4 regions of the Bradyrhizobium sp. HKCCYLRH3099 genome follow, and region 1 is predicted to be linked to each of the others. Evidence: predicted binding sites of a transcription regulator. Region 1 holds the regulator's gene; each other region holds the start of a gene.

What was found. The regulator HrcA, encoded in region 1, represses chaperone genes, less so after heat shock. The targets are predictions, from matches to a motif close to GTTAGCACTCNCNNNNNGNGAGTGCTAAC.
Region 2: a site for HrcA is predicted at 3,670-3,698, ahead of groES (co-chaperone GroES). Genes of this name have one in related genera too.
Region 3: a site for HrcA is predicted at 4,665-4,693, ahead of groES (co-chaperone GroES). Genes of this name have one in related genera too.
Region 4: a site for HrcA is predicted at 5,415-5,443, ahead of groES (co-chaperone GroES). Genes of this name have one in related genera too.

What each region holds. Positions count from the first base shown of each region.
Region 1 is NZ_JBNPTW010000009.1:36,497-43,934, forward strand. Features, by position in the region: gene ACQR1Y_RS18560 (hypothetical protein) at 1-773, shown strand, start outside; gene grpE (nucleotide exchange factor GrpE) at 884-1,504, opposite strand; gene hrcA (heat-inducible transcriptional repressor HrcA) at 1,636-2,724, opposite strand; gene rph (ribonuclease PH) at 2,889-3,602, shown strand; gene rdgB (RdgB/HAM1 family non-canonical purine NTP pyrophosphatase) at 3,599-4,243, shown strand; gene hemW (radical SAM family heme chaperone HemW) at 4,230-5,387, shown strand; gene ACQR1Y_RS18590 (penicillin-binding protein activator) at 5,400-6,599, opposite strand; gene rsmI (16S rRNA (cytidine(1402)-2'-O)-methyltransferase) at 6,896-7,438, shown strand, end outside.
Region 2 is NZ_JBNPTW010000008.1:226,857-234,294, reverse strand. Features, by position in the region: gene ACQR1Y_RS18255 (hypothetical protein) at 179-1,372, opposite strand; gene groL (chaperonin GroEL) at 1,512-3,155, opposite strand; gene groES (co-chaperone GroES) at 3,278-3,574, opposite strand; gene ACQR1Y_RS18240 (hypothetical protein) at 3,902-4,411, shown strand; gene ACQR1Y_RS18235 (protein phosphatase CheZ) at 4,743-5,522, opposite strand; gene ACQR1Y_RS18230 (L,D-transpeptidase family protein) at 5,830-6,618, shown strand; gene ACQR1Y_RS18225 (DUF2076 domain-containing protein) at 6,703-7,438, opposite strand, start outside.
Region 3 is NZ_JBNPTW010000001.1:585,646-593,083, reverse strand. Features, by position in the region: gene ACQR1Y_RS02820 (LysR family transcriptional regulator) at 140-979, shown strand; gene ACQR1Y_RS02815 (hypothetical protein) at 1,370-1,657, opposite strand; gene groL (chaperonin GroEL) at 2,515-4,155, opposite strand; gene groES (co-chaperone GroES) at 4,307-4,621, opposite strand; gene ACQR1Y_RS02800 (usg protein) at 5,003-5,287, shown strand; gene ACQR1Y_RS02795 (cupin) at 5,914-6,519, shown strand; gene ACQR1Y_RS02790 (acyltransferase family protein) at 6,678-7,438, shown strand, end outside.
Region 4 is NZ_JBNPTW010000013.1:180,924-188,361, reverse strand. Features, by position in the region: gene ACQR1Y_RS23430 (M20/M25/M40 family metallo-hydrolase) at 1-69, shown strand, start outside; gene ACQR1Y_RS23425 (helix-turn-helix transcriptional regulator) at 104-1,132, shown strand; gene ACQR1Y_RS23420 (alpha/beta fold hydrolase) at 1,256-2,092, shown strand; gene ACQR1Y_RS23415 (SDR family oxidoreductase) at 2,119-2,865, shown strand; gene ACQR1Y_RS23410 (diguanylate cyclase domain-containing protein) at 2,873-4,090, opposite strand; gene ACQR1Y_RS23405 (trypsin-like peptidase domain-containing protein) at 4,241-5,338, opposite strand; gene groES (co-chaperone GroES) at 5,559-5,873, shown strand; gene groL (chaperonin GroEL) at 5,915-7,438, shown strand, end outside.

The DNA of each region.
Region 1 (7,438 bases):
AGAGCGTGAAGGTGCTGCTGACCGAGTTGCCGGCGGCCGCCTATGGCGAGGTGAAGAACGCCTTTACCGCCAATCCCGGCGGCACTGGCAACATCAAGCCGGAGAGCATCGAGACATCGGCGGGCACCGCCTACTACACGGTCGAGAACGGGCGCGACGGCGCGACGCCGGTGCGGCGCTATTCGATGATCCTGCCCGGCAGCGGCTTCTCCGGCTATGTCGCGGTGCAGGTGCCGGAAACGGCGAGCAAGATCTACACCGACGACGCCGTGCGCCAGATGTTTGCCTCGGCCGTGGTCCGCAAGGACGTGCCGGTCGACGAGCAGCTTGGGATCATGCCGTTCAAGGTCACCGAGCTCTCCGGCTTCAAGACCGTTCGCACGCTCGGACCGGGCGCGCTGATCCTCGGCGACAGCGACGAGGAGAAGGGTTTCGAGGCCGCGCCCTTCGTGGTGATCGGGCTGGTCGCCGGCGTCGCGCCCGAAGCGGGCGACCGCGCCCGCGTCGCGCAGCAGGCGGCCACCACGATTCCCGGCGTCCGTGAGGCGCGAATCACGATGTCCGAGCCGATCCGCATCGACGGCCTGCCGGCCTATGAGACCCGTATCGATGCGGTCAGCGGCAAGGACAATACGCCGGTGACCGTGGTGCAGTGGCTGCGCTTCAGCGGCCCGAGCACCTTGCGGATCATCGGCAGCGCGCCGCGCGACCAGTGGTCGGCCGCCTTCCCGCGCTTCCGCGCCGTGCGCGACGGCATCCAGCCGAGGGGCTGAGCGGGTCCAAGCTCATCGGAGCTCCAGTAAACGAAAAAGCCACCGGTACCGCCGGTGGCTTTTTTGCGTTTTTGCATGGAGCAGTCCGCGCGTGGACCGCTCGTTCAAACTCAGGCTGCGCTATTCGACTGATCGTTGCTCGCCGCGGGCGCGGCCTTCGCGCCGCCCTTGGACACGCCGACCAGGGCCGGGCGCAGCACGCGCTCGCCGATCATGAAGCCGGCCTGCACGACCTGCACCACGGTGCCCGACGGCACGGATGGATCCGGCACCTCGTACATCGCCTGCTGGAAGTTCGGGTCGAACTTCTGGCCCGTCGGGTCGAACTTCTTGACGCCGTTCTTCTCCAGCGTGTTGAGCAGCGAGCGCTCGGTGAGCTCGACGCCCTCGATCAGTGCCTTCAGGCCCGCATCGGCATTTTCGCGGGTCTCGGCCGGCACGGCATCGAGCGCACGCTGCAGATTGTCGGCGATATCGAGCACGTCGCGCGCGAAGCCGGTGATGCCGTACATGCGCGCGTCGGCGACCTCACGTGCGGTGCGCTTGCGCAGATTTTCCATCTCCGCCAGCGTGCGCAGCATCTTGTCCCGCGCGTCGGCGGCTTCCTTGGCGAGGGCCTCGGCCGAGCCGGTCTCGGGATCGTCGGGCATGATGTAGGGTTTCGAGACGACGGGTTCGCTGGCCTGCGCCGGGTTTTCCGGATCATTCTTGTGCAGGTCGGGATCGGTCATGGACAGACTTCTCGCAAGTTCGGCGGTTTGGGGATGTCGGGCGGGATATCGTGCTTTGAGCCGCGAAAATCAAGCGCGGGGTCGAGCGGCGGGGTCTTGCGCCGCGCCGGACGGGTTAACCATGTTACGTTTCAACCACCGAACAGGCGACTGACGAGCCGCGCCGCATAATCGACGGTCGGAATCACGCGGGCGTAGTTCAGCCGGGTCGGACCGATGACGCCGAGTACGCCGACGATACGGCCCGTTGCATCCGAATAGGGCGAGACGATCGTGGACGAGCCCGACAGCGAGAACAGCTTGTTCTCCGAACCGATGAAGATGCGGACGCCGTCGGCGCTTTCTGCGCGCCCGAGCAGATCGACGACACCGCGCTTGGTCTCGAGATCGTCGAACAGCCTGCGCACACGCTCGAGATCATCGAGCGCATGCAGATCCTCGAGCAGATTGGCATGACCGCGCACGATGAGCTGGCGTTCGTCGCTGTCGCCGCCGGACCAGCTCGCGACACCGGCCGCGATCACCTTCTGCGTCAGCTGATCGAGTTCGGCGCGATCGGCCGCCAGTGCCGTCTCGAGTTCGAGACGGGCCTCGGCCAGCGTGCGCCCGCGGATCCGCGCATTGAGGAAGTTCGACGCCTCGGTCAGCGCCGACGACGGCACGCCGGGGGGCAGCGCCAGCACGCGGTTCTCGACCTGCCCATCCTCGCCGACCAGCACGACCAGCGCGCGCTCGGGCTCCAGGCGCACGAACTCGATGTGCTTGAGCCGGGTGTTGGATTTTGCGGTGAGCACCACGGCGGCAGCACGCGTGAGGCCCGACAGCCGCGTCAGCGCCTCGTCCAGCGCCGCCTCGACCGATTGCGCCCGGCCGACGGCGGCGAGCTGACTCTGGATCGACTGCCGCTCGGCCTCGGTCATGTCGCCGACCTGCATCAGGGCGTCGACGAAGAAGCGCAGCCCCGCTTCCGTCGGCAGCCGCCCGGCCGAGGTATGCGGGGCATAGATCAGGCCGAGCTGTTCGAGATCGGCCATCACGTTGCGCACGGAGGCCGGCGACAGGGGAACGGCGATCAGCCGCGAGATGTTGCGCGAGCCGACCGGCTCGCCGGTCGCCAGATAGCTCTCGACGATCTGCTTGAAGATCTCGCGCGAGCGCTCGTTGAGCTGCGCCAGGCCGGCGGGCGGTGTCATCAGGTTGATCGGATCGTGGTGGGCCACCAGAAGCTCTCCTCCCAGCTCGCTCTAATGTGTCGATGCGGCGGCTCGGTGGCAAGCGGGTCATGGGTCGCGCCCCGCGGCCCGATAAGCCCTTGCCGCGTCCCGCCCCGGCTCCTACAAGGCCGATCAACACCCCTTGCGCCTTCCATTCACGGAGAGAACCCATGCGGCCGAGCCGCCGTGCACCGGATGAATTGCGGCCCGTGAGCCTGGAACGCGGCGTCGTCAAATACGCCGAAGGCTCCTGCCTGGTGAAATTCGGCGACACCCATGTGCTGGTCACCGCCACCCTGGAGGACCGGCTGCCGCCGTGGCTCAAGGGGCAGGGCCGGGGCTGGATCACGGCCGAATACGGCATGCTGCCGCGCGCCACCTCCGAACGGACCCGCCGCGAGGCCTCGGCCGGCAAGCAGACCGGCCGCACCGTGGAGATCCAGCGCCTGATCGGCCGCTCGCTGCGCACCGCGATCGACCTGGAGGCCCTCGGCGAACGCCAGATCACGGTCGATTGCGACGTGCTGCAGGCCGACGGCGGCACCCGCACCGCCTCGATCACCGGCGCCTGGGTGGCGCTGGCCGACTGCATCAAATGGATGAAGACGCGGAACATGCTCAAGGCCGAGGTGCTGCGCGCCAACGTCGCCGCGATCTCCTGTGGCATCTACAACGGCACGCCGGTGCTCGACCTCGACTATGCCGAGGATTCCGAGGCCGAGACCGACGCCAATTTCGTCATGACCGGCGACGGCCGCATCATCGAGGTGCAGGGCACGGCCGAGAAGACCCCGTTCACGGAAGCCGAGTTCCTGGCGCTGATGGCGCTGGCCCGCAAGGGCGTCGCCCGCCTGGTCGACCTGCAGAAGATGGCGGTCGCGTGAGCAGCCCACACCGCCCGATCACTGGCCGCATCGTCATTGCGACCCATAATTCCGGCAAGCTCGTCGAGATGCGCGAGTTGCTGGCGCCCTATGGCGTGGAGGCCGTCTCGGCGGGCGAACTCGGGCTCGGCGAACCCGAGGAGACTGGCGACACCTTCCAGGCGAACGCCCGCATCAAGGCGGTGGCCGCGGCCGAGGCCGCCCAGCTGCCGGCCTTCGCCGACGATTCCGGGATCGTCGTCCATGGGCTCGACGGCGCGCCGGGCATCTATTCCGCGCGCTGGGCCGGACCGACCAAGGATTTCGCCGCGGCGATGGCGCAGATCGAGCGCCTGCTGCAGGAGCGCGGCGCTGTCACCGCCGACAAGCGCACCGCGCATTTCGTCTCGGCGCTGTGCGTCGCCTGGCCGGACGGACACGTCGAGGAGGTCGAGGCGCGGGTGGACGGCACCCTGGTCTGGCCGCCCCGCGGCACTGCCGGTTTCGGCTATGACCCGATGTTCCTGCCCGAAGGACATGACCGGACCTTCGGCGAGATGACGAGCATCGAGAAGCACGGCCTGCCGCCGCTGGGCCTTGGCCTGTCGCACCGTGCCCGCGCCTTCGTGAAACTCGCGGAGATCTGTCTTGAGCAGCGCTGACAGCGAAGCGTTCGGCGTCTATGTGCACTGGCCGTTCTGCCTGTCGAAATGTCCGTATTGCGACTTCAACAGCCACGTCCGGCATGCCGCCATCGACCAGGACCGCTTCGCGCGCGCCTTCGCCCGGGAGATCGCGACCACGGCGGCGCGGACCGGACCACGCACCGTCACCTCGATCTTTCTCGGCGGCGGCACGCCGTCGCTGATGCAGCCGCAGACGGTCGGCGCCATTCTCGATGCGATCGGCAAGCACTGGCGCGTCGCCGCTGACGTCGAGGTGTCGCTGGAGGCCAACCCGACCAGCGTCGAGGCGACGCGCTTTGCGGGCTACCGCGCAGCCGGCGTCAACCGCGTCTCGCTCGGCGTCCAGGCGATGGACGATGCGTCGCTGAAGATGCTGGGACGCCTGCACACGGCCGAAGAGGCGATGAAGGCCGTCGCCATCGCACGCGGCGCGTTCGACCGCTATTCGTTCGATCTCATCTACGCGCGGCCTGACCAGACGCCAGCGATGTGGACCGAGGAGCTGAACCGCGCGATCGGCGAGGCGGCCGAGCATCTGTCGCTCTATCAGCTCACGATCGAAGAGGGCACGCCGTTCTTCGGGCTGCACGCCGCCGGCAAGCTGAAGACGCCGGACGAAGGGCTCGCGCGGACGCTGTATGACGTCACGCAGGAGGTCTGCGCGCGCCATGGGCTGCCGGCCTACGAGATCTCTAATCACGCGCGGCCTGGCGCGGAGTGCCGGCACAATTTGGTCTACTGGCGCGGCCAGGAATATGCCGGCATCGGCCCGGGCGCGCATGGGCGGCTCGACATCGACGGTCTGAGGCACGCGACCGCGACCGACAAGCGGCCGGAGGCCTGGCTGATGCGGGTCGAATCCAACGGGCACGGCGTGATGACCGACGACCTCCTCAACAGCGAGGAGCGCGCCGACGAATTCCTGCTGATGGGGCTGCGCCTGCGCGAAGGTATCGATCCCCAGCGCTATGCCGCGATCTCAGGCCGCACACTCGATCCGCGCCGCATTGCGCTGCTGCGCGAGGAGGGCGCCATCGCGGTCGAGCCGGACGGACGGCTGCGCGTCACCCAGGACGGCTTCCCGGTGCTCGACGCCGTCGTCGCCGATCTCGCGGCCTGACGGCGCACTCTCTCAAGTGGCGCTGAAGCTCTTGGGTGCGCCGGCGATGGCCTGACCACCACCCGAGGCGACGCGCATCACGGCGAGTCCGCGCTCATTGGTGCCGTCGCTGCGGAAGCGAAACAGCCCGTCGATGCCGGCGAAGCCGGAGGCATTGGTCAGCACATCCGGTGCGAAACGCTGCGCGCCTTGGGTGCGGGCCAGCGCGGCGACCAGCGCCACCGCGTCATAGGCCAATGTCGCCGTGCGCACGGGGTCGCCGCCGAAGCGCGTGCGGTATCGCCCGGCGAAGGCGCGGAATCCGGACGGGTCCGGCGCGGCATAGAGGCCGCCTTGCAGACTGGCGCTGGCATAGACGCGCGGATTGTCCCACAGCCCGGTGCCGAGCAGCTGAATGTTGCGCAGGTTCGCGCCGGCCGCGGTCAGCGCATCGGCGGTGGCCGCAACCGATTCGCCGTCATCGGCGAGCAGCAACGCATCGGCGCCGCCGAGCGCCTGTGCGACGGTGCGCGCCGGCCCGGTCCGATCGCCGGAATACTTCTCGAACGCCACGATGCGTCCGCCGCGCCGGCTGACGGCGGTCTTGAACGCGCCTTCGACCACGGTGCCATAGGCATTGTCGGGCAGCAGCGCCGCGAAGGAGCGCTTGCCCACGCCGGCGGAGTAGTCGACGATCCGCGTCGCATCGGATTCCGGCAGGAAGCTGAGCAGATAGACGCCCCGCCCGGCGACGCTCGAATCGGTCGAGAAGGCGATCACGGAGATGTTGCGGGTTCGCGCCACCTGGGCCACCGCGGGGACTGATCCGGCGAACAGCGGACCCAGGATGATTTCGGCGCCCTCGTCGGAGGCCTGCTGGGCGCCTTGCTGCGCACCCGGCTGGCTGCCGGCATCGTCCTTGATCAGAAGCTGGATGTTGGGATTCTGAAACTCGGCGAGCGCCATCTCGGCGGCGTTCTTCATCGACTGCGCCGCGACGCCGGCATTGCCGGACGCCGACAGCGGCAGGATCAGACCGACCTTGACCTGACCGTTGCCGGCCACCGCCGGCTGCTGCGGCGGGCCGGCGGGCGCCGTCGCCTGCTCGAAGGGGTTCTGCACGCTCGAGCACGCCGACAGGATCGGCGCGCCCAGGATCAGACCCAGCGCCGTTCGCCGGGCAACCCCATGGGGTCCCGGACGGAGAGAGTTGGGATCACGCGGGCCCACCATGGCATCTCTTCGTTCGGCCTGTTACGGCCAGAAGTTCCCCAAACGCACGCCCCCCAGGCCGTGCTGATTCACTCATATTGTCGACGAATAGTTAAGCAAAACAAAAGGCTGTCAGCGCCACACGGCGGATCAATTCGGCGTTTTGCACGCGCTATCCCCTGCTCTCACGCAACACCGGATTTGTGCGGGTTCGAACTTGAAGCTGCGATGAACGGCATGCGCGGCCGGGAACTTCGACCCGCCCGCCCGATCGTTCCCTTATGGCATTCCCGCGACGCGCCCTTTAAATTACCGCGATGGGCGCCAACGCAATCCCGAACACGCCGCCGGGTGACGGCAAATCTTCCAGCACGCCGACCTATCTGGTGGCGGGGCAGGCCGTTGCGGCGGCCAGGGCACGTCCGGGGCTGCATCTCGTGGCAACCCCGATCGGCAATCTCGGCGATATCACCCTGCGCGCGCTGGACACGCTCGCCGGCGCCGACATGATCTTCTGCGAGGACACGCGAATCACCCGGCGTCTCGCCGAGCGCTACGGCCTGTCCGCGGAGCTCGCCGCCTATCACGAGCACAATGCCGAGGCCGTCAGGCCGAAGATCTTGCAGCGGCTGGCCGAGGGCGCGGCGATCGCGCTGGTGTCCGACGCCGGAACCCCGCTGATCTCCGATCCCGGCTACAAGCTGGTGCGCGCGGCCTGTGACGCGGGCCACTCGGTCACGGCACTGCCCGGACCCTCCGCCGTGCTCGCCGCGCTCACCGTGGCCGCGTTGCCGACCGACCGCTTCTTCTTCGAGGGCTTCCTGCCGGCCAAGCAGCAGGCGCGGCGGACGCGGCTGTCG
Region 2 (7,438 bases), on a different contig from region 1:
CCGCACGGTCGGTGGGTGTGGCTGCCCCTCACCCCAACCCTCTCCCCGCAAGCGGGGCGAGGGAGCCTACCGTCCGTGCATTGAAGTGACTGGGTCCGACTTCGAGATGTGTGCTCACGCTAGCCCTCCAGGGGAGGGTGGAGAGCGGAGATCGCGGCGCTTGCCGTCGGAGCTCGCCTTACTTCCAAACCGAGTTGTCCGCGTCCCAGCGCTTGGCCTTGAAGACCTTGGCCAGCTCGTCGATGGCACCGCCGTCGTCGCGGGTGTCGCCTTCCTCGTCGCCGGAGGATTCATCCGACAGGATCAGCTTGGCCGACGAGTTCTCGTCGATCGTCGTTGTCGTCGGGCTGCTGATCCACAGCATCAGCGCCTCAGTGCTGCCGGGCTTGTCGATCGAGACCAGGCCGGTGACCTCGATGACGTCGGTCAGTTCGAGCGACGGCATCAGCTGGCTCGGCCGCTTCAAGGTCAGCTTCAGCTTGCCGGTGACCGGATTCCAGACCGCGCCGGTCGGCTTGGCGTTGTAGGTCTTGGACAGGACGTCGGAGATCGCGCCCGCGAGCTTGTCCTTGTTGATCTTGTCGCCGTCGCGCCAGTCGGCAGCAGCGAAGCGGATCGTGCGGTCCATCTCGACCGTGCCGGCCGTCCAGCCGGCGGTGACGACGCCGGTCGTGGCGCGCGCCTTGGCGATCAGCGCGCCGGCGCGCTCGGGATCGACCGTCATGCTGATGGTCTGCTCGCCCGCGCGCAGCGCGTCGCAGCTCACGATCAGGCTGGACAGCGAGACCTCGACATTCTCGCCCTTCAGGCTCTTCAGGAAGTCGGCCACCGCATCGAGCTTGAGGCGGACGGAGACGGCTTCGGGCGACACGTCGGTGAAGTCCTTCGGCTGCGCGCTGATGCCGTCATCGGTCGACTGGCTCTCCTGGAATTCCTTCTCGCTGACGTCGGAGTTGTCCGTCGAGGCCACTTCGGTGACGGTCTTGCCGATCGCGATCTGGCCACGGAACTCGAAATTGTCGCCGGTCGGCTTGCGGGTGAGCTTCACCGTGACCGGCTCCTTGGCGCCGTTGCTCTGGGTCGCGCCGGTCAGGGTCTGGCCGTTGACGGTGAGGGTGACGACGAAGCGGTCCTTGCGGTCCGAATTCTTGGCGACGGGATAGCACACGTCGAGCGTCGCCGCGGTCACCGTCTTGCCCTGGCGCGTCTCCTTGAGGATCACGTCGGCATTGCCGTCCATCAGTCCGTCGATCGCGGTGAAATAGCGTGTCTCGACGGCGGGGGCGGCCTTGGTCCCGCTCTTGCTCTGGGCCCAACCGAGTTCCGGCGCGGCCGCTGCAATCACGGCCAACGCAAGCAAAATAGCGCGCATCTGAAAATCCTTGTGGGAGCGGAATCGGCGCTAGCTGTAGCGCCAATCGGCCATCACTGCACCCCCACCGGGACACTCCGCCAAAAAGAAGGCCGCCCGGAGGCGGCCTTCCTGAAGTCTTGGTGATGGGGCGTTGGGCTCAGAAGCCCATGCCGCCCATTCCACCCATGCCGCCGCCGGCCGGCATCGCCGGGGCCGCGTCCTTCGGCAGCTCGGCGACCATGGCCTCGGTGGTGACCAGGAGGCCGGCGACCGACGAGGCGTCCTGCAGCGCGGTGCGGACGACCTTGGCCGGGTCGATGATGCCCTTGGCGACCATGTCGACATAGTCCTCGGTCTGGGCGTCGAAGCCGAAGGTCTCGGACTTCTCCTCCAGGATCTTGCCGACCACGATCGAGCCTTCGACGCCGGCGTTCTCGGCGATCTGGCGCATCGGAGCCTCGAGCGCCTTCAGCACGATGTTGATGCCGGCCTGGACGTCCGAGTTCGGGTTGGTGATGCGGCCGACCGCCTTCTTGGCGCGCAGCAGGGCCACGCCGCCGCCGGGGACGATGCCTTCCTGCACCGCGGCGCGGGTCGCGTTGAGGGCGTCCTCGACGCGGTCCTTCTTCTCCTTGACCTCAACCTCGGTCGCGCCGCCGACGCGGATCACCGCGACGCCGCCCGCGAGCTTGGCGAGACGCTCCTGCAGCTTCTCACGGTCGTAGTCCGAGGTGGTCTCCTCGATCTGCGCCTTGATCTGGCCGACGCGCGCCTCGATGTCGGCCTTCTTGCCGGCGCCGTTGACGATCGTGGTGTTTTCCTTGTCGATCACGACCTTCTTGGCGCGGCCGAGCATCTTGATCGTGACGTTCTCGAGCTTCATGCCGAGATCGTCCGAGATCAGCTGGCCGCCGGTCAGGATCGCGATGTCCTCGAGCATGGCCTTGCGGCGGTCACCGAAGCCCGGCGCCTTGACGGCGGCGACCTTGAGGCCGCCACGCAGGCGGTTGACGACGAGCGTGGCCAGGGCCTCGCCCTCGACGTCCTCGGCGATGATCAGCAGCGGACGGCCCGACTGCACGACGGCTTCGAGCACCGGCAGCATGGCCTGCAGGCCCGACAGCTTCTTCTCGTGCAGCAGCACGTAGACGTCGTCGAGCTCGGCGGTCATCTTCTCGGCGTTGGTCACGAAGTACGGGCTGAGGTAGCCGCGGTCGAACTTCATGCCTTCGACGATGTCGACCTCGGTCTCGAGCGACTTGTTTTCCTCGACCGTGATCACGCCCTCGTTGCCGACCTTCTGCATCGCCTGGGCGATCATCTTGCCGATCGCGGCGTCGCCGTTGGCGGAGATGGTGCCGACCTGGGCGACCTCGGCGGAGGAGGCGACCGGCTTGGCGCGCTTCTCGATGTCCTTGATGACGGCGGCCACCGCGGTGTCGATGCCGCGCTTGAGGTCCATCGGGTTCATTCCGGCGGCAACCGCCTTGGCGCCCTCACGGACGATGGCCTGGGCGAGCACGGTCGCGGTGGTGGTGCCGTCGCCGGCCAGGTCGTTGGTCTTGGATGCGACCTCGCGCAGCATCTGCGCGCCCATGTTCTCGAACTTGTCCTCGAGCTCGATCTCCTTGGCGACGGTGACACCGTCCTTGGTGATGCGGGGAGCGCCGAAGCTCTTCTCGATGACGACGTTGCGGCCCTTCGGGCCGAGCGTCACCTTGACGGCGTTGGCGAGAATGTCGACGCCGCGCAGCATCCGGTCGCGCGCGTCGCCAGAGAATTTGACGTCCTTGGCTGCCATTTGAAATCTCTCCTGGAGTGGACCCCGACGGCCAGGGGCGTGATCGCCTGCCTGTCGCCTGAACGAGGTTGAACAACGCTAGTTGCCCCGGGCGGCTTGGCGCCGCCCCGGGCGGATCGGGATCAGGCGACGACGCCCATGATGTCGGACTCCTTCATGATGAGGAGCTCCTCGCCGTCCAGCTTGACCTCGGTGCCGGACCACTTGCCGAACAGCACGCGGTCGCCGACCTTGACGTCGAGCGGGGTCAGCTTGCCGTTCTCGTCGCGGCCGCCCGGGCCGACGGCGACGACTTCACCCTGCGAGGGCTTTTCCTTGGCGGAGTCCGGAATGATGATGCCGCCCTTGGTCTTCTCTTCGGCGTCGATGCGCTTAACCACGACGCGGTCGTGCAGGGGACGAAACTTCGATTTGGCCATGACAGGTCCCTTTGCGGGTGCTTTGGTACGGTGATTGTCTGGATTTCTGAATCCGGCCACATTTGGCGCCCAGGTGGGGCCACGTGACTCGGGGCTTTAGCAATCATGCCCTCCGAGTGCTAAAGGCCATCGCCGGAATATGGCTTGGCGCTGTTCCTGTCAAGCAAGGGGCACCGGTTAAGCGCTTGTTCAGGCTGTTAGGGGGATGCTGTCGCGGGCCAGACATGTTAGTGGAGCGGCGTCGTCATCCGACGTCATTGCTCTGATGCGCGTTTTGCGCTTGGTTGCCGGACGGGGCAGCCATGATCTTGTTCCTAAGGGGATGCCATGACGAGTTCACGGTGCGCGCGGCCGGTTGCCAATCTCGCAATCGCAGCGGCGCTCACAACGCTTCTGGGAGCATGCGGGGGCGGTTTCAACCTCTCGCCTTCCAGTCCCGCGCCTCCGGAGGTCGCCGTGGAGCCTGAGGTTCCGGCGACGATTCGCGCGGAGGATCTGGTGGGCAAGTGGGGCCTCGCCGCCTACAACAATCCCAACGACCGCGCGCGGACCGAGAAGATGGCGCTGGCACAGTGCAAGCAGCCCTATGTGATCGGTGCCGGCACGTCGGGCGGTGTCGTGATGCATCTGGCCGACCAGGCGACCCCGCAGGAGCTGCGCCTGAAGGGCTCGGCCGGCGGCAAGAACTACATCGGTCCGGCCGGCCCTCCCGGCGGCGAGCAGGATCGCGAAGTCGTCTCGTTCGACGGACGGGTGCTGATCACCCGCTTCGTCGACAAGGACGCGGCCACCCGCTACCAGACCATGGTCTATGTCCGCTGCGGACCGCGCGCCTGAGTCTTTCAGCGTCATGCGATATCCAAGAAGCGCATGATGCTCCCATTCATGACCGGGCAGAGGCTCACCGGCTGCTCGATCTCAAACTGCAGATGATGACGACGGCGGAGCTGCGATCTCAGTCTCACCCTCCCCTGGAGGGGGAGGGTGGCAGCTAGTCTCCAAGCTGCGCGCTGCGGAATAGGGCGCGTGCCCTAATCTTCCAGATTCGACTCCGCGGAAACACATCACGCCCCTGGGACCGCTTCAGCCGAACGGGACAAACGAAAAAACGCCGGCGGGAACGCCGGCGTTTTTGTTTGAGATCTCGTATTGCAGAGGCCGCGGCGGCTCAGTTGAACAGCGCGTCGATGTCGTCCTGCGAGGCGTGGCCGACATCGCCTTCCGCCTTCGGGCCGTTCAGCAGCCTGGCGTCGCCCTCGCGGGTGTCGACGATCGGCGGCACATGCGCCTTGATGGCGTCGACGCCGCCCCAGATGTCCATCATCACCACGATGTGGTGCTCGATGAACTTCATGGTGGTCATGACCTTGTTGATGCGCTGGCCGGTCAGGTCCTGGAAGTTGCAGGCCTCGAAGATCGAGACCACGCGCTCCTGGATCTCTTCGCTCAGGATCTTCTGCTGGTCGGCCGAGTCCACCTTGCCGAGCGCGCTGGCGGCCTGGTCGATGGCCTCCGCGGCCTCGAGGATCTGCTGCGTCGCCTGCTCGGTGCCGCCGACGACCGCGCCGAGCTCGCCGTTGACCTTGGCCATCTCCTCGCCGTTGAAGCTCTTGGCATGGAGGGTGGCGATCTCGCCCTTGGTGCGGTTGATCGCGTCGTGGATCAGGTCCAGCTCGACCTTGAGCTTCTCGCACTGCTCGATCTGGGCGCGGTAGGTTTCGAGCAGCGCGCGCGCCTCGGCGACCTCGCGTTGAGCCGATTCTTCAATGGCGGCGTTGGCCGTGCTGTTTCCGCCGGTGCGGATGGCGTTGGCCATCTGCGCCCGGATCGCGCGGAGCTCGTCCATGATTTCCTTGTGGTTGGGGCCGATCTCGCCGCCCACGAAGTCGGGCTCCGGCATATGGCCGACGATGGCTTCTTCGATACGGAAACGCTTGCGAACCGGCATGAGAGTGTCCCTGACCTTTTACTGCGAACAGTTCTATGCAGAGGCTATTTAACATCGCGTTCACGGCAGGAACCGCAGGGGCGCAACGTTCGCGTGTCGCTGAAACGCGCGATTAACCATGCGCCTGCGCCTTCACGCAAAAGTAACGCTAGCTGACAAATCCACGGCCATGTCCGCCGATGGTGAATCCCGGCGGCCTCCCTGTTTACCAAAGCGATCGGGTTTTGCTCTTTATTGACGATACGCGGCGGCCTGACCGGCTGTGCGCAACGAACGGCATTCAGACGAAACAGTACAGAGTACGTCGATGTTCAGATCATTCTCCACGGCGCTGCTGGCCGGCGCATGCGTCTTTGCGGCTCTGGATCGTGCCGCGGCCCAGGGATTTCAGCAGCCTGCGGTAGTCTATAACGGGCCGTCGCAGCCGGCGGCGCCGGTGCGTACCGCCTATGTCGACCGCTCGCGCATGGGCGGCGGCTTCATCGAATTCCTGTTCGGCGATCCGCAAGGAGCGCGCGGCGCACTGCCGCCGGGACAGCCGATGTACCAGCAGCAGCCGTCGTACTACGAGCCGCAGCGGCAGGCGCCCGGCCTGGTGCCGCAGCAGGGCGCGCCGGACGAGGAGGCCTATGAGCTGACGCAGCGGCCGCTCGATCCGAAATACGAGAAACAGATCGTTGACTATGACGGCAAAGAACGGCCGGGCACGATCGTCATCGATACACCCAACAAGTTCCTCTATCTGGTGCAGGGCCAGGGCAGGGCGTTGCGTTACGGGATCGGGGTCGGCCGCCCCGGCTTCACCTGGTCGGGCGTGAAGACCATTTCGGCGAAGCGCGAATGGCCGGACTGGACGCCGCCGCCGGAGATGCTGGCGCGCCGGCCCGATTTGCCGCGCCACATGGAGGGCGGTCCGCAGAACCCGCTCGGTGCGCGCGCGATGTATCTGGGCTCCTCGCTCTATCGCATCCACGGCTCCAACGAGCCCTGGACGATCGGCACCAACGTCTCGTCCGGCTGCATCCGGATGCGCAACGAGGACGTCATCGACCTCTATGGCCGGGTGAATGTCGGCGCACGGGTCATCGTGCTCTGACGCCTTTCGGCCGATGACCGGCACCAAAAAGGCCGCCCAAGAGGGCGGCCTTTTCATTGTCCGTGGCGCGGTGGTCAGCGCGCGTTACGCGTAGTTGCTGCCGCCGTCGTCATCGCCATAGCCGTCATCGGCGTCGAAATCGGCGGCGTCATTGTCGTTGCCGCTGTCGTCATAGCTCGCCTGGTCGAACAGGCCGGCCCGGCCGCCGTCGCCGCCGGAGCGGCCGATGTCGTTGAGCCCCGCGTCATTCGCCAGCGAGCCGCTGGACTGATCGCTGCCGCCCCATGGGCTGCCGCCGCCGCCACGCTCCTCGATGATGGTGGTGTCGCCGAAGGCCTGATGCTGGCCGCCGCCCATCATCGAGCGGATGCCGCCGAGCAGCAGCGAGCCGCCGACCATGCCGGCCGCCGCCGCCGCCGCCGTGCCAAGGAACGAGCCGCCGCCACCACCGCCGCCGCCGAACAGGCCGCCGCGCTGCTGGCCGTAGCCGCCCTGATCATAGGGGCCGGGCTGGCCGGGATAGCCGGGCTGGCCCTGATAGCCGGCCGGCGGCATCGCCTGGCCGCTGTTCCACACCGGGCGGTTCGGCAGCGGCGGAGGAACGTTCGGCACCGAGCCGCGGCTGCCGCCGGAGCCGAAGATGCTGTCGCGCATCGAATCGAGGAAGCCGCCCGACTGCGCCTGCGCCTGGGCGTGCTGCAGCTCCTCGATGCGGGCATTGGCGCGCTTCAGGGCCTCGTCCTGCACCAGCACGGTCTGAACCAGCGCATAGACGGCGTTGGGAGCCCGCTGCAGCGCCTGGGAGATGGCGGCGGCAGCC
Region 3 (7,438 bases), on a different contig from region 1:
GAGGTCCTGCGGATGGAATTGACGAGGTGATGCTAGGCCGGATGGGAGCCTGCAGGAATGCAGGTGTTTTGCAGCCGTTGGCTGCGGCATTGCAGGCGCCGCGGGAGCGTGCTAGCGGCGGAGCATGAGCCCGAGCGATCTGAACTGGGACGATCTGCGGATCATCGCGGCCGTGCATGAGGCCGGCAGCTTCGCCGGAGCCGGCAAGCGGCTGCGCATCGACGAGACGACAGTCGGGCGGCGGCTGGCGCGGATCGAGGCCGCGCTCGGCGTGCGGCTGTTCGAGGCGGTCGACGGCGTACGCCGGCCGACCGCGGCCTGCGAAACGGTGGTGTCTCACATCGAAGCGATGGCGCACCACGCCGCCGACATCGCGCGGGTCGGCGCGGCGCAGGCCGGCGTGACCGGACGGTTTCGCATCGCTGCGACGCCGGCGGTCGCCGAGAGCATCCTGGCGCCGCGCATCGCGACGTTGCTGGTGGCGCATCCCGGCCTGCGGCTGCAGCTTCTGACCGCGAGCCACAATGTCAGCTTCTCCCGCTGGCAGGCCGATTTCGCGATCCGGCTGCGCAAGCCGGAGAAGGGCGACTTCACCATTACTCGGCTCGGCAGTCTCGGGCTCTACCTTATCGAGCCGGCAGGCGCGGTCCCGAGCTTTGTCTGCGGCTATCCCGACGAGCTCGATGGAATTCCCGAGCAGCAGATATTGAAGCAGCGCAAGCTCATCGACGCCGCGCGCTGCATCACCGATGACGTGCGGGTGATGTCGGAAGTGCTGCGGAGCGGGCAGGCTGTTGCCGTGCTCCCCGAACATGCCTGCCGCGATCTCTTCGACGATCCTTCGCTGCGTGTGACGCAATTGCCCAGGCGGCGCGATGTCTGGCTGCTGGTGCAGACTCATCTGAAGCGCGATCCCGCCGCGCGGGTCGTGATCGATTGGCTGCGCAGTTGTTTTGTGGACTACCAAGCGCAGGCGTGACCTGGGGTCGGTGGGGTGGGCAAAGCGGCCGCCGTCAGGCGGCGGCGTGCCCACCGTCGTGCGGCGAACACAACGGCAAGACGGTGGGCACGGCGCGCAACAACGTGCCACAAATGAGCGGCGTGCCATGCACCTTTGCCCACCCACAGCAAAACAAAAAGGGCGCGGCTTGCGCCGCGCCCTTCGTGTGTTTTCGCGAGGAGGCCGGACTTAGAAGTCCATGCCGCCCATACCGCCGCCCGGGGGCATCGCGGGCCGGCAGCGGCCTTCTTCGGCAGATCGACAACCATCGCCCAGGTGGTGATCAGCAGGCGCGCCACGGAGGTGGCGTTCTGGATCGCGGTGCGCACGTTGACCCCAGAGTGAGTCAGTCGAGTCTTATCAAAAATGTTAAGCGGCGCCGCGCTGCGCAACTTTTAGTAACTTCGCTCGCTCACTCCAGACCAACTGAGATATCTGCAGCGCTTGCCCTTGAAGTAACTGATCCGTTTTCGGGTCAGGTGCGCGATCGATAAAGGCGCGCTTTTCAAGGTCGAGACGCAGTGCGAAGGATTGGCAATCACCTTCGGTCAAACCACGGACTACCACGAATTTCGAGTTATCCTCCCACCACTCGGCAGTCACGGTGCTGAATTTACCAACCCGATTCGTGAGATCGATGATTGTTGTTTCAGCCATAGCTCACCCGAATTAGAAAATGTTGTAGCGGTTTGTGATCCAAGCTGGCGGAATGTTTCCGTGCACAAGGATCTCGGCGTCTCTCATCGCGAAAACCAGCGCCTCGAGTTGGATCGTCAGATGGGGAGGTCTCGGCGCTCCGCCCGCCATGCCAGGAGCACGAGGCGCGACAGCAACGCCTCCTCCACTTGCCATAGGATATGCAACAATCCCTAAGAAGTTTTGATCCCCGTCATGATGATATGAGGGTGAAACAAGTGGGTTTGTATTGTGCGATGCAATGTATGCGACCGGATCGATTATATTGACACCGGGCTGCTCGGGCACAAGGACTTCATAGACGTACCCTGGCACTGCGGCCGTGGGCCTAGTCAGGCTCGCGTTCATTGCATAGTCTCGAGCAACGCCGAACGACTTCGTTAGCGAAATGCAGGGCGAAGTCGTGGTGCCGCGGGCAATATGTTGCTCGGCCACGACGACGTTCAATGCCGATGTTGTCCTAGGCATTATGCCGGTCGTTCTCAAGTCGATGGAATGGTGGTGCGTTCCAACACCGATTCCCTTGTAAAATAGTGTGGTCATTCAATGATGTTCCGCGACCAATTCCTAGATCAAATATTATTCATTCGGCACGGGTTCCGCGGTCAATACGACAGCCGTGGTACATGTCAAATTGTGCCAAGGACCACAACGCTTTGTATTTAGAAGTCAATTTTCTAGAATAGATATGTTGCGAATGAGCAACAGTGGGCAAAAATTACTCTCTACCGCGTGCCGATCCTGTCGCAATCGTGCGGATATAAAAGAAAGGCCCCTGGCGAAATATACCAGGGGCCCTCTTTACGAGGAGGCCGGACTTAGAAGTCCATGCCGCCCATGCCGCCGCCCGGAGGCATCGCGGGGCCGCCGGCGTTCTTCTTCGGCAGCTCGGCGACCATCGCCTCGGTGGTGATCAGGAGGCTCGCCACGGAGGCGGCGTTCTGGATCGCGGTGCGCACGACCTTGGTCGGGTCGATGATGCCCTTGGACACCATGTTCACGTAGTCGCCGGACTGCGAGTCGAAGCCGTAGGCATACTGCTCCTTCTCGAGGATCTTGCCGACGATGACCGAGCCGTCCTCGCCCGCGTTGATGGCGATCTGGCGGGCCGGAGCGGAGAGCGCCTTGCGGACGATCTCGACGCCGGTCTTCTGGTCCTCGTTCTTGGTGCGGACACCCTTGAGCTGCTCAGAGGCACGGAGCAGGGCGACGCCGCCGCCCGGCAGGATGCCTTCCTCGACAGCCGCGCGGGTCGCATGCATCGCGTCATCCACGCGATCCTTGCGCTCCTTGACCTCGACCTCGGTCGCGCCGCCGACGCGGATCACCGCGACGCCGCCGGCGAGCTTGGCCAGACGCTCCTGCAGCTTCTCACGGTCGTAGTCCGAGGTGGTCTCCTCGATCTGCGCCTTGATCTGCGCCACGCGCGCCTCGATGTCGGCCTTCTTGCCGGCACCGTTGACGATCGTGGTGTTCTCCTTGTCGATCATCACCTTCTTGGCGCGGCCGAGCATGGAGAGGTTGACGTTCTCGAGCTTGATGCCGAGGTCTTCCGAGATCGCCTGACCGCCGGTCAGGATCGCGATGTCCTGCAGCATGGCCTTGCGGCGGTCGCCGAAGCCCGGCGCCTTGACGGCAGCGACCTTCAGGCCGCCACGCAGACGGTTCACGACGAGCGTAGCCAGAGCCTCGCCCTCGACGTCCTCGGCGACGATGACCAGCGGCTTGCCGGTCTGCACCACCGCCTCGAGCAGCGGCAGCAGCTCGTTCAGCGACGACAGCTTCTTCTCGTTGATGAGGATGTAGGCGTCGTCCATCTCAACGCGCATCTTGTCGGCGTTGGTGACGAAGTAGGGCGAGATGTAGCCGCGGTCGAACTGCATGCCCTCGACGACGTCGAGCTCGGTCTCGAGCGACTTGGCTTCCTCGACCGTGATCACACCCTCGTTGCCGACCTTCTTCATGGCGTCGGCGAGGAACTTGCCGATCTCGGAGTCGCCGTTGGCGGAGATGGTGCCGACCTGGGCGATCTCGTCGTTCGACGTGACCTTCTTGGAATTCTTGACGAGATCGGCGACGACCGCTTCGACCGCGAGGTCGATGCCGCGCTTCAGATCCATCGGGTTCATGCCGGCGGCAACCGCCTTGGCGCCCTCGCGCACGATGGCCTGGGCCAGCACGGTCGCGGTGGTGGTGCCGTCGCCAGCCGCGTCAGCGGACTTCGAGGCGACTTCGCGCACCATCTGCGCGCCCATGTTCTCGAACTTGTCGTCGAGCTCGATCTCCTTGGCGACGGTGACGCCGTCCTTGGTGATGCGCGGCGCGCCGAACGACTTGTCGAGGACGACGTTGCGGCCCTTCGGACCGAGCGTGACCTTCACGGCATTGGCGAGAATGTCCACGCCGCGCAGCATGCGGTCGCGGGCTTCGACGCCGAACTTTACGTCTTTCGCTGACATATTGGGTTTCCCTGAGTTTTGATCGAGGTCCTCGTCCTGAGGAGCCCGCGCACGTCGCGGGCGTCTCGAAGGACGAGATGAGGAGGTGGTTGGGGCCTCATCCTTCGAGACGCCGGCTGCGCCGGCTCCTCAGGATGAGGATCGACAGCGCTTAAGCGGCCTTCTTCTTGGCGCCGGCGTCGGTGATGACGCCCATGATGTCGCTTTCCTTCATGATCAGCAGCTCCTGGCCGTCGATCTTGACCTCGGTGCCCGACCACTTGCCGAACAGCACGCGATCACCGACCTGGACGTCGAGCGGGACCAGCTTGCCGCTCTCGTCGCGGGCGCCGGGGCCCACCGCGATCACTTCGCCCTGCGAGGGCTTTTCCTTGGCCGAGTCGGGGATGATGATGCCGCCAGCGGTCTTCTCTTCGGCGTCGATGCGCTTGACCACGACGCGGTCGTGAAGCGGACGGAAAGCCATACAGTCCTCCTAAGCAATTGAAGCGATTGTCAGTTTCTGGAGATTTGGCAGTCGATGCCGGCGAGTGCCAGCACGCGGCCTGGATTTAGGGGAGAGTTTCCAGCCGGGCAAGGCCTTGTAGCAGAAAAATTAGCAGTCAACTGCGCGCTCTGCCAAAGCGTTCCTATAGCGTTAACACGAGCGGAACGAAACGCGAAACACCGTATTAGCACCTGGGCTAAGTGGCTGCTAATGCAGCATTTTTCAACATACCGTTAAACATTTAAGCTTGAGATGGGTTGAGGACATGCGTCACATTTCTTTTGCAGTGAGCGCATCTTTGCCGGGTGGCTCCATCCCGGTTGGCCACGCGGACATGCGCTCCAGAAACGGAGGGTTGGCATGGTGTCGAGGGTTGAGGTTTCCGAGGACTTTCGGAAACAGGTGCTGGGTTATGGGCTGACGACCGCGCAGATCCTGTATCGGATGCCGGACCATCGCTCGCTGCTGCAGACCTATGTCTGGCAGAACTACGACCTGTTCCCGAAATTTCCGGCGCTGCAGGATTTCCTGGCGTTCTGGCAGGAGAAGATCGAGGGCCCGCTTCACTCGGTCACGGTGGCGCATTCGAAGCTGATCAAGCCGGCCGAACTGCGCGCCGTTGACGGCGTGTTCCGGCTGCATTGAGCTGAAGGTCACTGCAGCATCTCCACCCACCGCTGTGATTCCGGGGCGCGCGTCGCGCGAGCCCGGAATCCATTGGGCGGCAGAACGCGCGGAGGAATGGATTCCGGGCTCGTGCTACGCACGCCCCGGAATGACGACCTTTATTGGAGACGCTGCTGAGTCTCTCCAATCCTTATCGCCCTTGCGACGAGGTTCCCAGTTCGTAGCCCTGCAGTAGCCCAGGTCGCCGCCCCATCACCGCTGTCATTCCGGGGCGCGCGTCGCGCGAGCCCGGAATCCATTGGGCGGCAGAACGCGCGGAGGAATGGATTCCGGGCTCGTGCTACGCACGCCCCGGAATGACGACCTTTATTGGAGACGCTGCTGAGTCTCTCCAATCCTTATCGCCCTTGCGACGAGGTTCCCAGTTCGTAGCCCTGCAGTAGCCCAGGTCGCCGCCCCATCACCGCTGTCATTCCGGGGCGCGCGTCGCGCGAGCCCGGAATCCATTGGGCGGCAGAACGCGCGGAGGAATGGATTCCGGGCTCGTGCTTCGCACGCCCCGGAATGACGACTTTTGTTGGAGAAGCTGCTGAGGTTCGACAACATGTGCTACCCTCGCTGCGAGGACTCGCAGGGAGAGCACCATGGCCAGCAAGAGCCGTACGACGAAATCAGTAACACGCGCCGCTGCCAAGGCTGCGGCGCTGAAGATCAGCAAGGGCAGCAAGGCGACGGTGAAGACGTCCGCCAAGCCCGGTGTGAAGACCATCGCGAAGACGCCCGCCAAGCCGGGCAGGGCGGCTGCGCCATCGGCACGCAAGGCGCTCGTGAGCCAGGGCAGGTCGGCGCCCGCGCCGCGGCGGCCGAAGCAGAAGGTCGCGATCTCTCACCACCGCGAGGAAGACTTCAAGGCCGACGGCCTGCGCGCCTATGCGCATTACCGCGACCTCGGCATCGCGGACGCGACGCATGGCCTCGCCCGCGCGCATGTCATCCGCATGCTGCCGCCGTGCAACCCGCAGGAGGTCTCCAAGCTGCACACCCATGCCGTCGACTTCCAGATGGTCTATGTGCTCAAGGGCTGGGTGAAGAGCTACCTCGAAGGCGTCGGCGAGACGCTGATGAAGGAGGGCAGCTGCTGGACCCAGCCGCCGAAGATCCGGCACATGATCCTCGACTATTCCGATGACGTCGAGCTGCTCGAGGTGATCCTGCCGGCCGATTTCAAAACGGTCGAACTCTCGACCTAAAGCCGACAGAAACGGATGGAAACATTCGCGCGCGGTGGGCGGCGGTCCGATCGCGCGTGTGTGTTGACGTCCAGTCTCGCGTCATCGGGGATGGACGGGCCGGCGACCGGTCGGAGTGCCGTGTTCAGCGCCGGCTTGCGGAAGGCGTATCTGTTCCGTTGCCGTCCTATGTCGTCCAGTTTCGTCCGACCGCAACGTTTGCGCCGCGCAGGCTCGTCGCGCTGCGGCCCGGCATGGGCGAGGCGAGCGCGAGCTCGGCTGTCGCGCATCGCGAGGACATCGACTGGCTGCGCGCGATCGCGGTGCTCGCCGTCATCGGCTTCCATTTCGAGGCGCCGGGCATCTTCGGTGGCTTCGTCGGCGTCGACATCTTCTTCGTCATCTCGGGCTATCTGATCACCGGCATCATCACCGCGGAGATCGCGCAGGGACGTTTCTCGTTTGCGCGCTTCTACGAGCGGCGGATCCGGCGGCTGCTGCCGGCGCTCTATGCGATGGTGGCGTTTGCAGCGCTCCCGGCCGCGGACATGCTGAGTTCGGAGCTGGCCGAATTCTTCCGCGCCGCCGCCGCCGTCGTCACCTTCACATCGAACATCTTTTTCTGGCTGCAGTCGGGCTATTTCGACCATTCAGCGATCGAGAAGCCGCTGCTCCACACGTGGTCGCTGGCGGTCGAGGAGCAGTTCTATCTGGTGCTGCCTGTCGTCGTCTGGTCGGTGCTGATGATGGCGCGGAGACGCCGATACGTTCTGCCCATCATCCTGGCGCTGCTCGCGGCCGCGTCTTTCACGCTCAGTCTGATGCTGATGCGCGACAACGCACCGGCCGCCGCGTTCTTCCTCAGCCCGTTCAGGGCCTGGGAATTTCTGCTCGGTAGCCTCGTGGCTGTCGCGGGGCTGCCGGCGCCGCGGTCCGGCGC
Region 4 (7,438 bases), on a different contig from region 1:
AAGAGCTACCACAAGGGCATCCGCTCCTGGGCCCGCATCCTCGCCGCGCTCGCGGAGATGCCGCGATAGCCGTCATGGAACTCCAGCGGCCCGCGTCTCCGACATGCGGCCGCTGCGACAACGGGGCTCCTCCTTTCCCGCCCGATCAGGGTACCATACAACCCTGGTCGGCAGGAAAGGCGCCATGGCCGAAAGCGAGATTTTTGGCAAGCGATTGAAGGCGGGTCTGCGGCTCGAACAGGCGCCGACGCTCGTCACTCGGGCGTTCGCCGACAGCGCGTTGGAGTCCGCAGAATGCCGGTCGGACAACCCGCAGAGGGGCCTGTCAGACCCGCTTCCGCCTGACGACGCCTACATGGTCAGCGTCAAGTTTCGCGACTATCCCGAATGCGAATGCTGGGAGAACGGGCGGGCGGTAGCCAAGAAGGACATCTTCGCCGGCGGCACCTATCTCTACGACATGAAGCGGGCGCCCTGTTATGTCATCGACAAGCCGTTTCATTCGATCTTTTATCGTCTGTCACGCGAGGTCATCGACGTCACGGCCCGCGAGATGTTCATGGCATCCGTCGGCGAACTGTCCTACGAGCCGGCGGTGGGCGTCGACGACCCGACCATGCGCCATCTCAGCCATGCGATGAGCGAGGCGTTGGGACGGCCTGATGAGGCCAACCGGCTGTTTGTCGATCATTTGTCGATGACGATCGCTGCCCATGTGGTGCGAACATATGGTGGCTGCGGCGAACCGGCGCCGCTGTTGCCGGGCGGGTTGGCCGCCTGGCAGGTGCGCCGTGCCTGCGATCTGATCGAGGCCAGGCTCTCCGGCAACATCCTGCTTCAGGACATCGCTTCGGAGTTCGACCTGTCGCCGAGCTACTTCGCGCGGGCCTTCAAGAAGTCGGTCGGTGTCGCTCCGCATCAATGGTTGTTGCAGCGTCGGGTCGCGCGGTCCCGCGATCTGCTTTTGCAGGGCGAGCTCACTCTGGGAATGATCGCACTCGAGGTGGGCTTCGCCGACCAGAGCCACTTCACCCGGACGTTCACGAAGCTGGTCGGCCTCAGTCCGGACCGCTGGCGGCGGTCGAACGGACGTGCGGCGATCAGACGCGCCTCCGCGCAGGACGCTCACTGACCGTTACGCCGGTTTTCGACAATCCGAGCCGGTCCGAAGCAAGAGCCGAAGCTCCGCCCAGGCAAAAATACCGTCGCCGCGCCCATTGTCGGGCGCCCCGCTGATCAGTGCAGGAGAGCGACGATGGCCTATGTGACGACCAACGACGGCGTCGACATTTTTTTCAAGGATTGGGGACCGAAGACGGCGCAGCCGATCGTGTTCCATCACGGCTGGCCGCTGTCCTCCGACGATTGGGACAATCAGATGCTGTTCTTCCTCGCGAACGGCTATCGCGTGATCGGGATCGACCGCCGCGGTCACGGGCGCTCGGCGCAGGTCAGCGACGGACACGACATGGACCATTATGCGGCCGACGCGGCTGCCGTGGTCGAGCACCTGGATTTGCGCGACGCCGTCCATATCGGTCATTCGACCGGCGGCGGCGAGGCGACGCGCTATGTCGCGCGTCATGGCCAGCCGCAGGGGCGTGTATCCAAGCTCGTGCTGATCGGGGCGGTGCCGCCGATCATGGTCAAGACCCCTGGCAATCCCGGGGGATTGCCGGTCGAGGTGTTCGACGGACTGCGCAAGGCGCTCGCCGACAACCGGACGCAGTTCTACACCGAGTTTCCCTCCGGCCCGTTCTACAGCTTCAACCGGCCGGGCGCGACGCCGTCGGACAGCGTCATCCATAACTGGTGGCGCCAGGGCATGATGGGCGGCGCCAAGGCCCACCACGACGGGATCAAGGCGTTCTCCGAAACCGACTTCAGCGACGATCTGTCGACCATCGACGTGCCCACCTTGGTGATGCACGGCGACGACGATCAGATCGTGCCGATCGATGCGTCCGCGCGGCTGTCGGTCAAGCTTCTGAAGCGCGGCAGGCTCAAGATCTACGAGACCTTTCCCCACGGCATGTGCACCACCCATCACGAGGTGATCAATCCGGACCTGCTTGCCTTCGTGCGGGCATGACACTCGAATTCATAGGAGGCGAAGCCATGAAGATCGTCGTTATCGGTGGCACGGGGCTGATCGGATCGAAGCTGGTGGCGCGGCTGGCCGCGCAAGGTCATGACGCGGTGCCGGCGTCACCGAAGTCCGGCGTGAACAGCGTCACGGGCGAGGGTCTCGGCCGCGCGCTGGAAGGCGCGGACGTGGTCGTCGACGTCTCGAATGCGCCCGATTTCAGCCCGGCGGCGGTGCTCGACTTCTTCGAGCGTTCGAGCCGCAACCTGGTCACCGCGGGCAAGGCCGCCGGCATCAAGCACCATGTCGCGCTGTCGATCGTCGGCACCGACAGAATGACCGACCTCGCTTATTTCCGCGCCAAGGTCGCGCAGGAGCAGGTGATCAAGACCTCGGGCCTGCCGTACACGATCGTGCGGGCGACGCAATTCTTCGAGTTCGTCCGCGGCATCGCCGATGCGGGCGCGGTCGACGGGAAGGTCGTCGTGCCCGCGGCAATGTTCCAGCCGATCGCGGCCGATGATGTCGCGGCCGCGCTTGCCGACGTGGTGTTGCGGGCGCCGCTGAATGCCACGATCGACATTGCCGGTCCCGACAAGCAGCCCTTTGCCAGCTTCGTCTCGCGACGCCTGCGGGCTGCAGGCGATGGAAGGGAGGTGGTGGCCGATCCCAAGGCCGGCTATTTCGGCGCTCTCATCGATGACCAGTCGCTGACACCGCTCGGGCAGGCCCGGCTGGGCGCGATCGATTTCGACAGCTGGCTCGCCTCGGCCGCCTAGGCCGAAATCAGGCCGCCGTCACGACCGGCCTCGTCGTGATCTGGTCGCCCGTGACCTTGCGCAGCGCTGCGAGATTGGCCTCCGCCGAGGCCAATCTCCAGCACGACTTGCCGCTCGCCTTGGCCTCATACAGCGCGGCGTCCGCCGCAAACAGCAGCGACTCCGGATCTGTGCCGTGGTCTGGCGCCGCGGCGATGCCGATGCTCATGCCGACATGAACCTGGGCGCCGTTCGGAAGGACGAAGGGCGTGGTCATCACCTCGATGATGCGATCGCCGAGCGCCAGCGCGTGATCGAGCGCGGGATCGGTGGAGAGCACGACGAACTCATCGCCGCCGATCCGGGCGATGACGTCGGACGGCGCGACGATCTCCCTGAGCGTCCGGCCGACGATCATCAGGAGCTCGTCGCCGGCGGCGTGGCCGAATGTATCGTTGACGGGCTTGAATCCGTCGAGATCGAGATAGAGGACGGCGAATCCCGGGCCGTCATGGTGCTTGCTGGCGAGCCGGCGCTGCAGCGCGTCGATCAGGCCGGCGCGATTGTTGAGTCCGGTCAGCGGATCGAGCCGGGCGCGCTCGTCGCTCTCGCTCTTGGCATGCATGACCGCGACCAGCATCTTGTTCAGGCGAAACGCCGCGCCGGTCATGGCGAGGAAATAGACCGGCATCTGCAGATACATCGCGAACAGCAGCGGCTCGTGCGAGGTGGCGACGCCGGGGATGACCGGGCCGATGCTGCACAGGATCATCGTGCCGACCAGGCGCGGCGCGCTGAAATTGCGGAAGCAGATGCCGCCGACCATGGCCGCCGAGGAGATGCAGGTGAGCGACGCGGCGATCCAGTCGCCGGACGCGAGGCTGATGCCGACACCGAAGCCGACGCTGGCGCTCCAGGCGACCGCGAGCAGGATGTGGATGTCGGTCGGGGTCGAGAGCTGCCGGCGCGCGCGGCGATAGGCTATGATCATCACGATCAGGCGTGACAGGCAGATCGCGACTTCGAGCAAGAACCAGGTGATGAAAAGGGAGGTCGGCGTGCGCAGTGCGAGCGCGGCGGCGACGGCCACCGTGTTGATGGCGCCGCCGGCGAACACCGACCAGCAGCCGTAGAGCTCGCCGGTCAAGGCGAGGCGGATGTCCGCGGACACCTCATGTCCCGGATCCGCCAGCCACCGCGTCACGCGCCAGCGTGGCAAACTGAACGCCAGCCCATCAGTCCGCATTGCACACCCTCCACCCGGGCGCACTAAGCGCGGCAGCACTTAACAGCCGTTTAGGGAGGTATCCGCGTCTCGTTCCATGCTTGATGTGCGGTAAAAATTTACTACACGTCGTGTTCGTCTCCGCCGGGGACTGAAGGTTGAAATGGCCCCTCAGCCCGACGTCCGCACCCGCGCGCGCTCCTCTGCGACGGGAGCAACTTCGACCGTCGCATTGCCGAGTGCGCGGTCGCGCTCGAACACGAGACGGACGCGCTGGCCGACCGGCGTGAGCCCGATGAGATTGCGAACCTGCGTGGCGCTGCGCACCGGCATGTCGTTGGCCTTCACGATGACGTCGCCCTTGCGCAGGCCGGCGCGCTCGGCCGGGGAGCCTGCCGCCACGTCGGCGACGCGCGCGCCGATCACCCGGCCGTCGGCGGGCGAGTCCAGGTCGAGCAGGGTGACGCCGATGCGGCCGCGATCGACCCGGCCATTGGCGACCAGCTGCTCCATCACCCGCCGCGCCATGTTGATCGGCACGGCGAAGCCGATGCCGACATTGCCGCCGCCCGGCGAGATGATCGCGGTGTTGATGCCGACCAGCTCGCCGCGCAGATTGATCAGCGCGCCGCCGGAATTGCCGGGATTGATCGCGGCATCGGTCTGGATGAAATCCTCATAGCCCTGCTTGCCGAGGCCGGTGCGGCCGAGCGCGCTGACGAGGCCGGAGGTGACGGTCTGTCCGAGGCCGAAGGGATTGCCGACCGCGATCACGAAGTCGCCGACCTCGAGCGCGTCGCTGTCGCCGAGCGCGATGGCCTTCAACTCGGTCGGGTCCTTGATCTGCAGCAGCGCGATGTCGGTGGCGGGGTCGCGGCCGACCAGGCGTGCCGAGAATTTGCGGCCGTCCTTGGTGCGGATCTGCGCGGTCGTGACGTGCTCGACGACATGATTGGCCGTCATCACATAGCCCCTTGCCGCATCGACGATGACGCCCGAGCCGGTGGCGCTGATCTGCTTCTCGACCTGCTTGGGCACGTCGAAGAAATCGCGGAACAGCGGGTCCTGGTACAGCGGATTGTCCTGCCGGACCTTGCCTTCGACCGAGATGTTGACGACGGCGGGCGTCACCTCCTTGACCAGCGGCGCGAGCGTCGGCACTCGGCCGAGCTTAAGGTCGGGGATCTGGGCGAGGGCAGGGGCTGTCAGGAGGGAGAGCACGATCGCCGGCAGTAGGACCAAAGGCCGGACACAACGCAGAAGCTGCATCGTTTTTTCCTCGACGGAAGGGGACGGTTTTTGGCGCCCGTAGAACTGGTCAGGACGGCAGCCGCGGTCAAGCCGTCCTGGCAATCGTTCCCGCCGAGTGCCAAAAATTTTTCGTGACCCTCTTGAACGAAAATCTCGGCTTTCCTAGGTCGTTGCTCGCCCGGGGGCCTCATGGGACCCGAGGCTTATGACATCGCTGATCTTGTGAAGGAGGATGTGCATGCATTTCCGTCCATTGCACGACCGCGTGCTCGTGCGCCGTATCGATGCCGAGGAGAAGACCAAGGGCGGCATCATCATTCCCGACACCGCCAAGGAGAAGCCGCAGGAGGGCGAGATCGTCGCCGCGGGCCCTGGCGCGCGGAATGAGCAGGGGCAACTCGTGCCGCTCGACGTCAAGCCCGGCGACCGCGTGCTGTTCGGCAAATGGTCGGGCACCGAGGTGAAGATCGACGGCAAGGATCTCCTGATCATGAAGGAGAGCGACCTGCTCGGCATCATCGACGCCCCCGTCGCGGCGAAGAAGGCCGCTTAATCCTCAGAACTGACAGTCATTAGAGAAAGGAGACGATGAACATGGCTGCCAAGGACGTGAAGTTTTCCACCGACGCGCGCGACCGCATGCTGCGCGGCGTCGACATCCTCGCCAATGCCGTGAAGGTCACGCTCGGTCCCAAGGGCCGCAACGTCGTGATCGAGAAATCGTTCGGCGCGCCGCGCATCACCAAGGACGGCGTGACGGTCGCCAAGGAGATCGAGCTGGAGGACAAGTTCGAGAACATGGGCGCGCAGATGGTGCGCGAAGTGGCCTCGAAGACCGCTGATCTCGCCGGCGACGGCACCACCACCGCCACCGTGCTCGCCCAGGCCATCGTCAAGGAAGGCGCGAAGTCGGTCGCCGCCGGCATGAACCCGATGGACCTCAAGCGCGGCATCGATCTGGCGGTCGACGCGATCGTGAAAGATCTCAAGGCGCACGCCAAGAAGATCACCAGCAATGACGAGATCGCGCAGGTCGGCACCATCTCTGCCAATGGTGACAGCGAGATCGGCCGCTTCCTCGCCGAGGCCATGCAGAAGGTCGGCAATGAGGGCGTGATCACGGTGGAGGAGGCCAAGAGCCTCGACACCGAGCTCGAAGTGGTCGAGGGCATGCAGTTCGACCGCGGCTATGTCTCGCCGTATTTCGTCACCAACTCCGAGAAGATGCGGGTCGAGCTCGAGGATCCCTACATCCTGATCCACGAGAAGAAGCTGTCGGGCCTGCAGACCATGCTGCCGCTGCTCGAAGCCGTCGTACAGTCCGGCAAGCCGCTCTTGATCGTCGCCGAGGACGTCGAGGGCGAGGCGCTGGCCACGCTCGTCGTCAACAAGCTGCGTGGCGGCCTGAAGATCGCGGCCGTCAAGGCGCCTGGCTTCGGCGACCGCCGCAAGGCCATGCTGGAGGACATCGCGATCCTCACCGGCGGCACGACGATCTCCGAGGATCTCGGCATCAAGCTGGAGAACGTGACCTTGTCGATGCTCGGCCGCGCCAAGAAGGTGGTGATCGACAAGGAGAACACCACGATCGTCGACGGCGCCGGCGCGAAGAAGGACATCGAGGCCCGCACGCAGCAGATCAGGCTGCAGATCGAGGAGACCACCTCCGACTACGACCGCGAGAAGCTGCAGGAGCGGCTGGCCAAGCTCGCCGGCGGCGTCGCGGTGATCCGGGTCGGCGGTGCCACCGAGGTCGAGGTCAAGGAGCGCAAGGACCGCGTCGACGACGCGCTGCACGCCACCCGCGCCGCGGTGGAGGAGGGCATCCTGCCCGGCGGCGGCGTAGCGCTCCTGCGAGCGACCAAGGTGCTCGACGGCGTCAAGACCGCGAACTCCGACCAGAAGGCCGGCGTCGACATCATCCGGCGCGCGATCCAGGTGCCGGTGCGGCAGATCGTGCAGAATGCCGGCGACGACGGCTCGCTGGTGGTCGGCAAGCTGCTGGAGAAGGATACCTATAGCTGGGGCTTCAACGCCGCGACCGGCGAGTACCAGGATCTGGTGCAGGCCGGCGTGATCGACCCGGCCAAGGTGGTTCGCACCGCGCTGCAGGATGCG